Regions from separate parts of the Comamonas sp. Tr-654 genome, predicted to be linked through region 2. Evidence: riboswitches for the same ligand, from Rfam matches in the RefSeq annotation. Region 2 holds a riboswitch; the other holds the start of a gene.
What was found. Region 2 has a riboswitch for S-adenosylhomocysteine ahead of metH (methionine synthase). Riboswitches for the same ligand answer to the same signal wherever they lie in the genome.
Positions count from the first base shown of each region.

Region 1: another riboswitch for S-adenosylhomocysteine. It lies ahead of ahcY (adenosylhomocysteinase); the one in region 2 lies ahead of metH (methionine synthase).

Region 1 is NZ_VWWQ01000003.1:732,873-738,560, forward strand. Features, by position in the region: gene F3J24_RS13020 (septal ring lytic transglycosylase RlpA family protein) at 1-137, opposite strand, end outside; gene metF (methylenetetrahydrofolate reductase [NAD(P)H]) at 211-1,038, opposite strand; gene F3J24_RS13030 (TlyA family RNA methyltransferase) at 1,156-2,352, opposite strand; gene ahcY (adenosylhomocysteinase) at 2,642-4,072, opposite strand; S-adenosyl-L-homocysteine riboswitch at 4,148-4,244, opposite strand; gene F3J24_RS13040 (response regulator) at 4,263-4,970, opposite strand; gene F3J24_RS13045 (sensor histidine kinase KdpD) at 5,006-5,688, opposite strand, start outside.
Region 2 is NZ_VWWQ01000004.1:130,210-135,897, reverse strand. Features, by position in the region: gene F3J24_RS13915 (LysR family transcriptional regulator) at 1-362, opposite strand, end outside; gene F3J24_RS13910 (PACE efflux transporter) at 456-959, shown strand; gene gltS (sodium/glutamate symporter) at 1,066-2,304, opposite strand; S-adenosyl-L-homocysteine riboswitch at 2,723-2,832, shown strand; gene metH (methionine synthase) at 2,869-5,628, shown strand.

The sequences.
Region 1 (5,688 bases), on a different contig from region 2:
TTTCGGGGCTGGCTCTGAACGACGGGGGCCTGTTCCTCGGGCTTTTCCGGCAGTGGAGCACAGCCGGCCATGGTCGCGGTAACGACGGCAAGACCTATCCACTGACAACAACGCAAGCGCCAAAATTTCGGTTGCACGGGCGCAATCTCCTTGAAAGCTCAAGTGAGAGCCGCCCAAGACCGGCCGCCTCGCGGCCGGCAAGCTTTTGGCTTACAGACCCAGACGGTCGCAGATCTCCAGAGTGGCGACGCTCTGGTTCATCGTATAGAAGTGCAGCCCGGGAGCACCCTGGCTGCGCAACTGCTCGCATAGATGAGTCACGACATCCAGACCGAACGCACGAATGGAAGCGGTGTCATCTCCGAACGCCTGCAGACGCAGACGAATCCAGCGCGGAATCTCGGCACCACATGCATCCGAGAAGCGCATCAGCTGTGTAGAGCTGGTAATCGGCATGATTCCTGGCACGACCGGCACGTCGAGCCCCAGAGCCCTCACCTCATCGACAAAGCGCATGTATGCGTCGGCATTGTAGAAGTATTGCGTGATGGCGGAATCTGCACCAGCGCGCACTTTAGCAACAAATGCGTCCAGATCGCTGCGAGGGGACTTTGCTTGAGGGTGAGTTTCGGGATAGGCGGCAACTTCGATGTGAAACCAGTCGCCGAACTCCTGGCGCACGAAAGCCACCAGATCGCTGGCGTGCTGGAACTCGCCGCCCAGGCCGTAGCCGCTGGGCAGGTCGCCGCGCAAGGCGACGATGCGTTTGACGCCCATGGCCTTGAGCTCGTTCAGCTCGGCACGCACTTTTTCATGCGTGGCGCCGATGCAGGAGAAGTGCGAGGCCGCGCCCACCCCCTCGCTCTGGATGTCGCGCACCATGGTGAAGGTGCCAGCCTGGGTGGAGCCGCCCGCGCCATAGGTCACGGAGCAGAACTCGGGCTTGCGCGCATACAGGGCCTGGCGCACGCCCACATGCTTGGCAGCGCCTTCGGGCGTCTTGGTGGGGAAAAACTCGAAGCTGACGGGAAAGCTCATGGCGGTCTATGTCTCTGAATCCTGGGTCATGGGCGGGCTCCGAAGGCTCGGCACCCGCCACGCTCTTGTGCTCAGCGCGGCTTGCGCTTTCTACTCAACGCTAGTGGCGCCTTTTGCTCAGCGCTCGTTTCGCTTTTTCTGCTTGCTGCGGGCCGGGCCGGGCTGACCGAAGCTGGCCACCTCGGGGTCTTCATACAGCTCCTGCTTGGCGCGCTGGGCCTTGATGTCGGCACGCGAAGGGCGCTTGGCGGCCGCCTTGACGGCCGGCCTGGCCGCAGCCTCTTCGTCGACAACGACGGGGGCCGGAGCCTTGACTTCAGCGCCCTGCTGGGCCCAGACGAAGAATTCGTGATTGCCGTCGCCGCCTTCTATGGGCGAGTCCAGCCATTGCTTGACGCTCAGCCCCAGATCGCCGAGGCAGTCGCGAATGCGCTTTTCGACCTCGGCGTACAAGGCCGTGTCGCGCACGATGCCGCCCTTGCCAATCTGGCCGGGCTGCAGCTCGAACTGGGGCTTGACCAGCATCAGCAACTGACCATGGGGCTTGAGCAGCTGCACCACTGCAGGCAGCACCAGGGTCAGCGAGATAAAGGACAGATCGCCGGTCACGAAATCGAAAGCCGGGCTGATGTCGATATTCTCGGTGCCGGGCTTGCGGCGCAGTTCCACCGGAGCCAGACCTTCGGCCCGGGCCTTGGCCTTGGCGGCGCGCTCGGCCTTGAAGCTCTCGACATCCTGCTCCTTGGCATCGTCGCTGTCGTCATAGTCCTCATCGACCTGACCGCCATTGCGCATCCAGGCATAGGGGGCTACGGGCTGGGTGTCGTTGTCCTCTTCTTCCTCGATGACTTCGCACAGTGCCTCGTCGCAGGCCTTCTCCAGCAGCCCAGGCGTCAGCGCGCGGGCGTTGAAGCCCTCGACGCAGACCACGCGTTCGTCATTCTTCAAGCGCTCGTGCAGCTGGCCGTGGCCCACGTCGAGGCCGATGACCTGGGTCGCACCGGCCTGCAGCAGGCAATCGGTGAAACCGCCCGTGCTCTGGCCCACATCCAGACAGCGCAAGCCCTTGACGCTCAGGCCAGTCGCGGCCAGCGCGCCCTCGAGCTTGAGCCCGCCGCGCGAGATGTATTTGGCCTCGGCGGCGTCCAGCAGCTGCAGCTCGGCACCGGCAGGAATGTCATCGCCGTTTTTGGCCACTTTCTTCCAAGGCGCCAGCGGCGTCAGGCGCCACTCCACACCCGAGGCGATCAGGCGCTGGGCCTGGGAACGGGTGGCAGCATGACCTGCTTCAACCAGAAAAACATCTGCGCGCATAGCGTCGCTTCCTTTGAAATAAACCGGTGCCAGGCGCTGCACGGCGTGCAACGGGCAAAAGAAATCTTTTTTAGATAGCTGCTTGCGTTCGTCTTGCTTGAGATTCAGATAGATATCTATCTGAAATCATTACCTAACAAGCGCAAGCAGCTATCAAATAAATCAACACAACCCCGTTGCTGGCGCACACCAAACAAGGGACAGCGAGCAAGAGCCGCCTCGCAGCGAGGCTGTCGTCCCCCTCCGGCGAAGCCAGAGAGGGGGAAGGCGCAAAGCGCCTCAGGGGGAGTTAATAGCGATACGTTTCAGGCTTGTAAGGGCCTTGCTTGCTCACGCCGATATAGGCAGCTTGCTCGTCGCTCAGTTCGGTCAGCATGGCGCCGACCTTCTTCAGGTGCAGGCGGGCGACCTTTTCGTCCAGGATCTTGGGCAGCACATAGACCTTGCCCACTTCGTAGGCGTCGGGGCGGGTGAACAGCTCGATCTGCGCCAGGGTCTGGTTGGCGAAGGAGTTGGACATCACAAAGCTGGGGTGGCCAGTGGCGCAGCCCAGGTTCACCAGACGGCCCTTGGCCAGCAGGGTGATCTTCTTGCCGTCGGGGAACTCGATCTGGTCCACCTGGGGCTTCACTTCTTCCCACTTGTACTTCTCGATCGAAGCCACATCGATTTCATTGTCGAAGTGACCGATGTTGCAGACGATGGCCTGATCCTTCATGGCAACCATGTGCTCATGACGGATGATGTCCTTGTTGCCGGTGGTGGTCACGAAGATATCGGCCTTGTCGGCAGCGTATTCCATGGTCACGACCTTGTAGCCTTCCATGGCGGCCTGCAGGGCGTTGATGGGGTCGATCTCGGTCACCCAGACCTGGGCCGACAGCGCGCGCAGCGCCTGGGCGGAGCCCTTGCCCACGTCGCCGTAGCCGGCCACGCAAGCCACCTTGCCGGCGATCATCACGTCGGTGGCGCGCTTGATGCCGTCCACCAGCGATTCGCGGCAGCCGTACAGGTTGTCGAACTTGGACTTGGTCACCGAGTCGTTGACGTTGATGGCGCGGAACAGCAGCGTGCCCTTGGCCGACATTTCGTTCAGGCGATGCACACCGGTGGTGGTCTCTTCAGTCACGCCCATGATCTGGGCCGACTTGCGGCTGTACCAGGTGGAGTCCACGGCCAGCTTGGCCTTGATGGCTGCGAAGACGATGCGCTCTTCTTCCGAAGTGGGGTTGGCCAGCACGGACAGATCCTGCTCGGCGCGCTTGCCCAGGTGCATGAGCATGGTGGCGTCGCCGCCGTCATCCAGGATCATGTTGGGGCCTTCGCCTTCGGTGCCCTTGGCGCCGAATTCAAAGATGTTGTGCGTGTAGTTCCAGTAGTCTTCCAGCGACTCGCCCTTGATGGCGTAGACAGGCACGCCGGTTTCGGCGATGGCGGCAGCAGCGTGGTCCTGGGTCGAGAAGATGTTGCACGAGGCCCAGCGCACTTGCGCGCCCAGAGCCGTCAGTGTCTCGATCAGCACGGCGGTCTGGATGGTCATGTGCAGCGAGCCGGTGATGCGCGCGCCCTTCAGTGGCTGGGCAGCAGCGAACTCCTCGCGCACGGCCATCAGACCGGGCATTTCGGTTTCGGCGATCCTGATTTCCTTGCGGCCCCAGGCAGCCAGGGAAATATCGGTAATGGCCGAATCAGCGGGGTTGAAGCGCACGGCAGCGTTCATGGTTTTCTCCAAATCTTGAATGAAAAACCACGTTCTGCAGCAGAGGGGGAATGAACCGGCTCACCGCACAGAAAGCGTGGGCGAGCGTCGTTGCGGGATGAAATCCGAGCCTCACGCCCCGCGCAGACCAGCTCATGGCCGGCTGGGGAACGCTGCAACGCTCCTCGGATGGACGGCGATTATAAAGGAATCAGCCTTCGAGGCCCACCAAGCGATAACCGACTTGCAACTCGGTTACCAGATGCCGGGGCTGGGCCGGATCGCTCTCTATCTTCTGGCGCAGATTGGCCATGTGCACGCGCAGATAGTGAGGGCGATCCAGATACTCCGCCCCCCAGACCTGCAACAGCAACTGGCGGTGCGTCAGCACCTTGCCTTGGCCGGCAATCAGGGTCGCCAGCAGACGGAACTCTATGGGCGTCAGGTGCACGGCCACTCCATCGCGCCTGACATCGTGCGCCGCCAGATCCACCACCACCGTGCCGAAACGCGCACAGTTGCCGGGCTTGTCTGCCGCCGATGCCTGCTGGCGGCGGCGCAGCATCACGCGCAGCCGGGCCAGCAGCTCAGGTACGCCAAAGGGCTTGGTCAGGTAGTCATCGGCACCGGCGTCCAGGGCCGCCACCTTCTCCTCCTCCCGCTCGCGCGCGGACAGGACCAGAATCGGCAGCTGGCTCCAGCCACGCAGCTCGGCAATCACGCTCTTGCCATCGGCATCGGGCAGACCCAAATCCAGCACCACGGCGTCGGGCTGGCGGCTGGCGGCCTCGATCAGGCCGCGCCTGGCGGTTTCGGACTCAAACACCTGCCAGCCTTCGTCCTCCAGTGCCAGGCGCACAAAGCGGCGGATGCTGGCGTCGTCTTCAATCAGCAGGATGCGGGGTGCGGCACTTGTCATGTTCGGATTTGCATGTGATGCACGGGATTGTCGGCTCATTCGTCCATGGCCGGCTGCTCGGGCACAGGCAGCGAGATGCTGAAGACGGAGCCCGGGGCGGGCTCTGCCGCCGTTACCTGCAAGCGTCCGCCATGGGCCTGCACGATGCGCTGCGCCAGCGCGAGGCCGAGCCCCATGCCGAACACGGAGCTCTCCGCCTGCCCGCGGGTAAAGGGTTCGAACAACTGCTCGACAGGCAGATGCACTGGCAGTCCCGGCCCCGCATCCTGCACGCTCAGCACGCAGTCGCTGCCCTGCACGCGCGCGGCCACGGTGATGGTCGTGCCCTCGGGCGTGTATTTGATGGCGTTGTCCAGCAGATTGACCAGCACCCGCTCCATGAGCACGGCATCAAGCTGCAGCAAGGGCAGCCCGGTCGGCATCGAGGTCTGCAACACATGAGCTGCCAGTCGCTCGCGCATCTGCGCCAGCGCGCTGCCGACCAGCTCGTCCACCGGCAGCCATTCCCGCTTGAGCTGCACGCCGCCCTGCTGCAGTCGCGCCATGGCCAGCAGGTTGTCCACTAGCTGCTGCAGCGCCTGGGCCTGGTTGCGGATCTGCAGCAGCATGTGATGCGCGGGTCCCTGGGGGGCATGCGGCAAGGCCGCCTGGGCGGCACCCAGAATGCCCGTCAGCGGCGTGCGCAGATCGTGCGAGACAGCCGAGAGCAAGGTGTTGC
Region 2 (5,688 bases):
GCCGGAAATTCATGCACCAGCTGGTTCAGCGGCTCGCTCCAGTGCGTGGCCAGCAGCTCGGGGGCGATGGCTAGCGTTAGCCGCTCTTCCAGCCCTGCGTGCAGGCTCTGGGCCTGCCAGTTCAGCAACTGCAGCTGCTCGGCCAGCAGGCGCGCCTGGGGCTCGAGTGCGCGGGCCGCGGCGCTGGGCACGGGTTCGCGCCCGCTGCGGTCGAACAGCTGCAGATCCAGCTCGGCCTCCAGTTGGGCGATGGCCATGCTGACGGCCGAGGGCACACGCCCCAGCTTGCGTGCAGCCGCCGAGAAGGAGCCGGCATCAAGCACGGCGAGAAACAGTGGGACCTGGTCGGCGCTAAAGGGCATGGTGTCGATCTGTCAGAAAAATTGATAGGAACTGACTTTTATCTTCAATTTCCAGAACATACACTGCGGCCCATGTCTCAACAAGCCTCAGCGATGGCATCCGCTTCTTCCTCTGCCGCGTCTCTCAAAAATACCGCCGCCTTTGCGGCCCCCGCCAAGGCCAAGGGCCTTCAAGGTCCCAAGCGCCGCATCCTCTATGTGGGTCTGTACGAAACCATTGCCATCATCGTCTCCAGCCTGATCTTCATGGCCATCGGCCAGAAGGCCAGTGATTCCGGCGTCATGGCCGTGGCCGCCTCGGTGATCGCGATCTGCTGGAATCTGAGCTTCAACTACCTGTTCGAAAAATGGGAAGCGCGCCAGAGCGTCAAGGGCCGTTCCCTGATGCGCCGCGTGGTGCATGCCATCGGTTTCGAAGGCGGCATCGCCGCCATGCTGATCCCGCTGATGGCCTGGTGGTTCGGCATCTCGCTATGGGAAGCTGCCGTCATGGAAGCCGGCCTGCTGGTGTTCTTCATGGTCTACACCTTTGCCTTCAACTGGGCGTTCGACCGCCTCTTCGGCCTGCCGGCTTCGGCCCAGGCAGTGGCGGCCTGATCCCGGCCTGAGCTGCCTGCGGCGCTTGCCCGGCAAGCGTAGGCCGCCATGAAAAAAGCGTGTTCCTGTCTGGCAGGAACACGCTTTTTTTAGGCTGATGCAGCGATCAGCGAAGAATGCTGAGCATGGCCTGCAGCACAAAGGCGTTGATGATGTCGATGAAGAAGGCTCCGACCAGGGGCACGATCAGAAAGGCCTTGTGCGAAGGACCGTACTGGTTGGTGATGGCCTGCATATTGGCCACGGCCGTGGGTGTGGCGCCCATGCCGAAGCCGCAGTGGCCGGCGGCCAGCACGGCGGCGTCGTAGTTGCGGCCCATGATGCGGAAGGTCACGAAGGCTGCATACAGCGTCATGACGATGGCCTGCGCGGCCAGAATAACCATCAGCGGGCCGGCCAGGTCGGTCAGCTCCCACAGCTTGAGCGACAGCAGCGCGATGGCCAGATACATGGACAACGAGGCATTGCCGAACACGTCGATGGCGCGGTCAAAGACCTTGAAGCCGAACATATAGTCCAGCACGTTGCGGATGATCACGCCGCCGCCCAGCGCCCAGACAAAGGTAGGCAGCTGGATGACCGTTCCCATGGTCAGGCCGGTCATGAATTCGGCAAAGGCCAGGCAGCCCGCGAAGAGGGCCAGCGTCTCCACCGCCGCATCGGCCGTGATCAAGCGCGGAGCCTTGTTGGGCGACTCGAAGTTGGCGACCTCGCTGCCTTCGCTCACGGTGGGCGCATCGGCGCGCAGTTGCTCGGACTCGGTCAGGGGCTGGGCCAGCTGATGGCGCGTGATCAGCCGCTTGGCCAGCGGGCCGCCCACCAGGCCGCCGATGATCAGGCCGAAAGTGGCGCAGGCAATGCCCAGGGTGGTGGCGCCCGTGAGACCGTATTGGTTTTCCAGCACCGATCCCCAGGCTCCGGCCGTACCGTGACCGCCCACCAGCGTGATGGAGCCCGCGACCAGGCCGATCAGCGGATCCAGCCCCAGCAGAGAAGCCAGACTCACGCCCACGATGTTCTGCATGATGATGAAGACGACAATCACACCCAGAAAGAGGAACAGCGCCGAGCCGCCCTCACGCAGCTTGGCGAAGTTCGCGCTCAGGCCGATGGAGGAGAAGAACACCAGCATGAATGCCGACTGCAGGCTGCCCTCGAAGCTCAGCGCCAGTCCCGTGGTCTGATGCAGCATGAAGATGATGGCCGCCACGACCAGGCCACCGGATACCGGCTCGGGAATATTGAAGTCGCGCAGAAAGCGGACATGTCTTGTCATGAGCTTGCCAAGCATGAGCACAAGCACGGCCATGATGAGGGTGTAGTACGCGCCGAAGGTCACGTTCATGAGGATCTCCAGAGGGTTCCATGCGATGGCCGAACGGCCTGCCCGGTCATGGCTGGCAATCGGCTGTGCATGGCTGAGCATATGGACCAGACATTTGCTGTCGATGGTGCCAAAGACTCAAAGATAGGGGCTGTAGGTGCTTGTCCACTCATGGCCGATGGCCCGGCGGTGCGGGCTGGCTGAGAGCAGGAAAGCGATGTGCGCCATTCCTTGCGGATGCGCACCATGCCACGAATATGCTTGAAATGAGATGGCTGCATTCGTGTTTTGCGAAATTACCTTTTGCCGTGCTCCTGTTTTTGGGGTGAGGAAAGTCGAATCTGCTATAGCCATCCGCAAGCCGCGCGCCTGCGCCGCCAATGGGGCAAAACGCCTTGAACCCCTGATTGCCTGCCCTCGCCGTAGAATGTCGGGCTTCACCCCCGAGGAGCGCTGCAGCCGGTCATCCCAGAGATGTTTGACCCGTCAGGCTCGGGGTGGCAGATCCGGTTGGCGATCTGCCCGTACCCACAACGGCGCTCACCTGTTTTCGATTCTGTTTCTGGTTTTCACACAGGTGAGCTGATGTCCGCTGCTACCCCTTCCACCGCCATTCCTCCCATGCGCCTGTCGGGCCTGGAGCCCGTCTTCATCGGCGATGAGACGCTGTTCGTCAACGTGGGCGAGCGCACCAACGTCACCGGCTCCAAGGCCTTCGCGCGCCTGATCCTGAACGAGCAGTACGAGGAAGCGCTGGCCGTGGCGCGCCAGCAGGTGGAAAACGGCGCCCAGGTGATCGATGTGAACATGGACGAGGCCATGCTGGACAGCAAGGCAGCCATGGTGCGCTTTCTGAACCTGATCGCCTCCGAGCCCGATATCGCCAAGGTGCCGGTGATGGTGGACAGCTCCAAGTGGGACGTGATCGAGGCCGGCCTGCGCTGCCTGCAGGGCAAGGGCATCGTCAACTCGATCTCCATGAAGGAGGGCGTCGAGGAGTTCAAGAAGCACGCCAAGCTGGTCAAGCGCTATGGCGCGGCCGCCGTGGTGATGGCGTTTGACGAAAAAGGCCAGGCCGACACCTTTGCGCGCAAGATCGAGATCTGCGAACGCGCCTACCGCATTCTGGTTGACGAAGTGGGCTTCCCGCCCGAGGACATCATCTTCGACCCCAACATCTTTGCCGTGGCCACCGGCATCGAAGAGCACAACAACTACGGCGTCGATTTCATCGAGGCCGTGCGCTGGATCAAGCAGAACCTGCCCGGTGCCAAAGTCTCGGGCGGCGTCTCCAACGTGAGCTTTTCCTTTCGCGGCAACGACCCCGTGCGTGAGGCCATCCACACCGTGTTCCTCTATCACGCGATCGGGGCAGGCATGGACATGGGCATCGTCAACGCTGGCATGGTCGGTGTGTATGACGACCTGGAGCCACAGCTGCGTGAACGCGTGGAGGATGTGGTGCTCAACCGCCGCCCCGATGCGGCCGAGCGTCTGCTGGAGATCGCCGACAGCGCCAAGGGAGCGGCCAAGGACGACAGCAAGAAGCTCGAGTGGCGCGGCACGGCCGAGGCACCGAAGACCGTGGGCGAGCGTCTGTCGCACGCCTTGGTGCACGGCATCACCGACTTCATCACCGAAGACACCGAAGAGGCCTACCAGCAGATCGTGGTGCAGGGCGGCGGCCGCCCGCTGCACGTGATCGAAGGCCCGCTCATGGACGGCATGAATATCGTCGGCGACCTGTTCGGTGCAGGCAAGATGTTCCTGCCCCAGGTGGTCAAGTCCGCCCGCGTGATGAAGCAGGCCGTGGCCCACCTGGTGCCCTATATCGAGGAAGAGAAGCGCCAGCAGGAAGCAGCGGGCCTGGACGTGACCAGCAAGGGCAAGATCGTCATCGCCACCGTCAAGGGCGACGTGCACGACATCGGCAAGAACATCGTCACCGTGGTCCTGCAGTGCAACAACTTCGAAGTCATCAACATGGGCGTGATGGTGCCCTGCCACGAGATCCTGGCCAGGGCCAAGGCCGAGGGTGCGGACATCATCGGCCTGTCGGGCCTGATCACTCCCAGTCTCGAGGAGATGCAGTATGTGGCCGGCGAGATGGACAAGGACGACTACTTCCGCATCAAGAAGATTCCGCTGCTGATCGGCGGTGCGACCTGCTCGCGCGTGCACACGGCCGTGAAGATTGCGCCCAAGTACGACGGCCCCGTGGTCTATGTGCCCGACGCCTCGCGCTCGGTCAGCGTGGCGCAGAGCCTGCTGGGCGAAGGCAAGCAGGACTATCTGGACGAGCTGAGCGCCGACTACGACAAGGTGCGCACCCAGCATGCCAACAAGAAGAAGACGCCGCTGTGGACGCTGGAGCAGGCCCGCACCAATGCTGCCGTGGTGAACCATGCTCCCGTGGTGCCGCGCACCCTGGGCCGCCGCGTGTTCAAGAACTTCGACCTAGCCGAAATTGCCCAGTACATCGATTGGGGCCCGTTCTTCCAGACCTGGGATCTGGCGGGTCCCTATCCGGCCATCCTCGACGATGAGGTCGTGGGCGTGGAAGCGCGCAAGGTGCTCGCCGATGCCAAGCTCATGCTGCAGAAGATCATCGACGGCCGCTGGCTGCAGGCCAATGGCGTGATGGGCCTGTTCCCGGCCAATCGCGTGGGCGACGACATCGTGTTCTACACCGACGAATCGCGCAGCCAGGTACTGACCACCTGGTACGGCATGCGCCAGCAGACCGAGAAGCAGGCCGTGGACGGCCCGGATGGACGGCCCGTGATGCGCCCCAGCCGCTGCCTGGCCGATTTTGTGGCCACCAAGGAGTCGGGCATTGCCGACTATGCCGGCCTGTTTGCCGTGACAGCCGGCATCGGTGCCGAAAAGAAGGACAAGGAATTCGAAGCTGCGCTGGACGACTACAGCGGCATCATGTTCAAGGCCCTGGCCGACCGACTGGCCGAAGCCTTTGCCGAATGCCTGCACCAGCGCGTGCGCACAGATCTCTGGGGCTATGCCGAAGACGAGGACCTGAGCAACGAGGAGCTCATCAAGGAAGCCTACAAGGGCATTCGCCCCGCGCCCGGCTATCCTGCCTGCCCCGATCACACGGCCAAGATCGACCTGTTCAAGGCGCTGCAGGCCGATGAGATCGGCATGACTCTGACCGAGAGCCTGGCCATGAACCCGGCATCCAGCGTGAGCGGCTTCTACATCGGCAATCCCGAGGCCAGCTACTTCAACGTGGGCCAGATCGGCGAAGACCAGCTCGCCGATATGGCCCAGCGACGTGCGATGGATATCGAGGAGCTGCGCCGCTATCTGGCGCCGAATCTGGGCTGAAGCCGCTTCGCGGGCATGCTTTGCGAATGAAAAAGCCAGGGACTACCCTGGCTTTTTTCG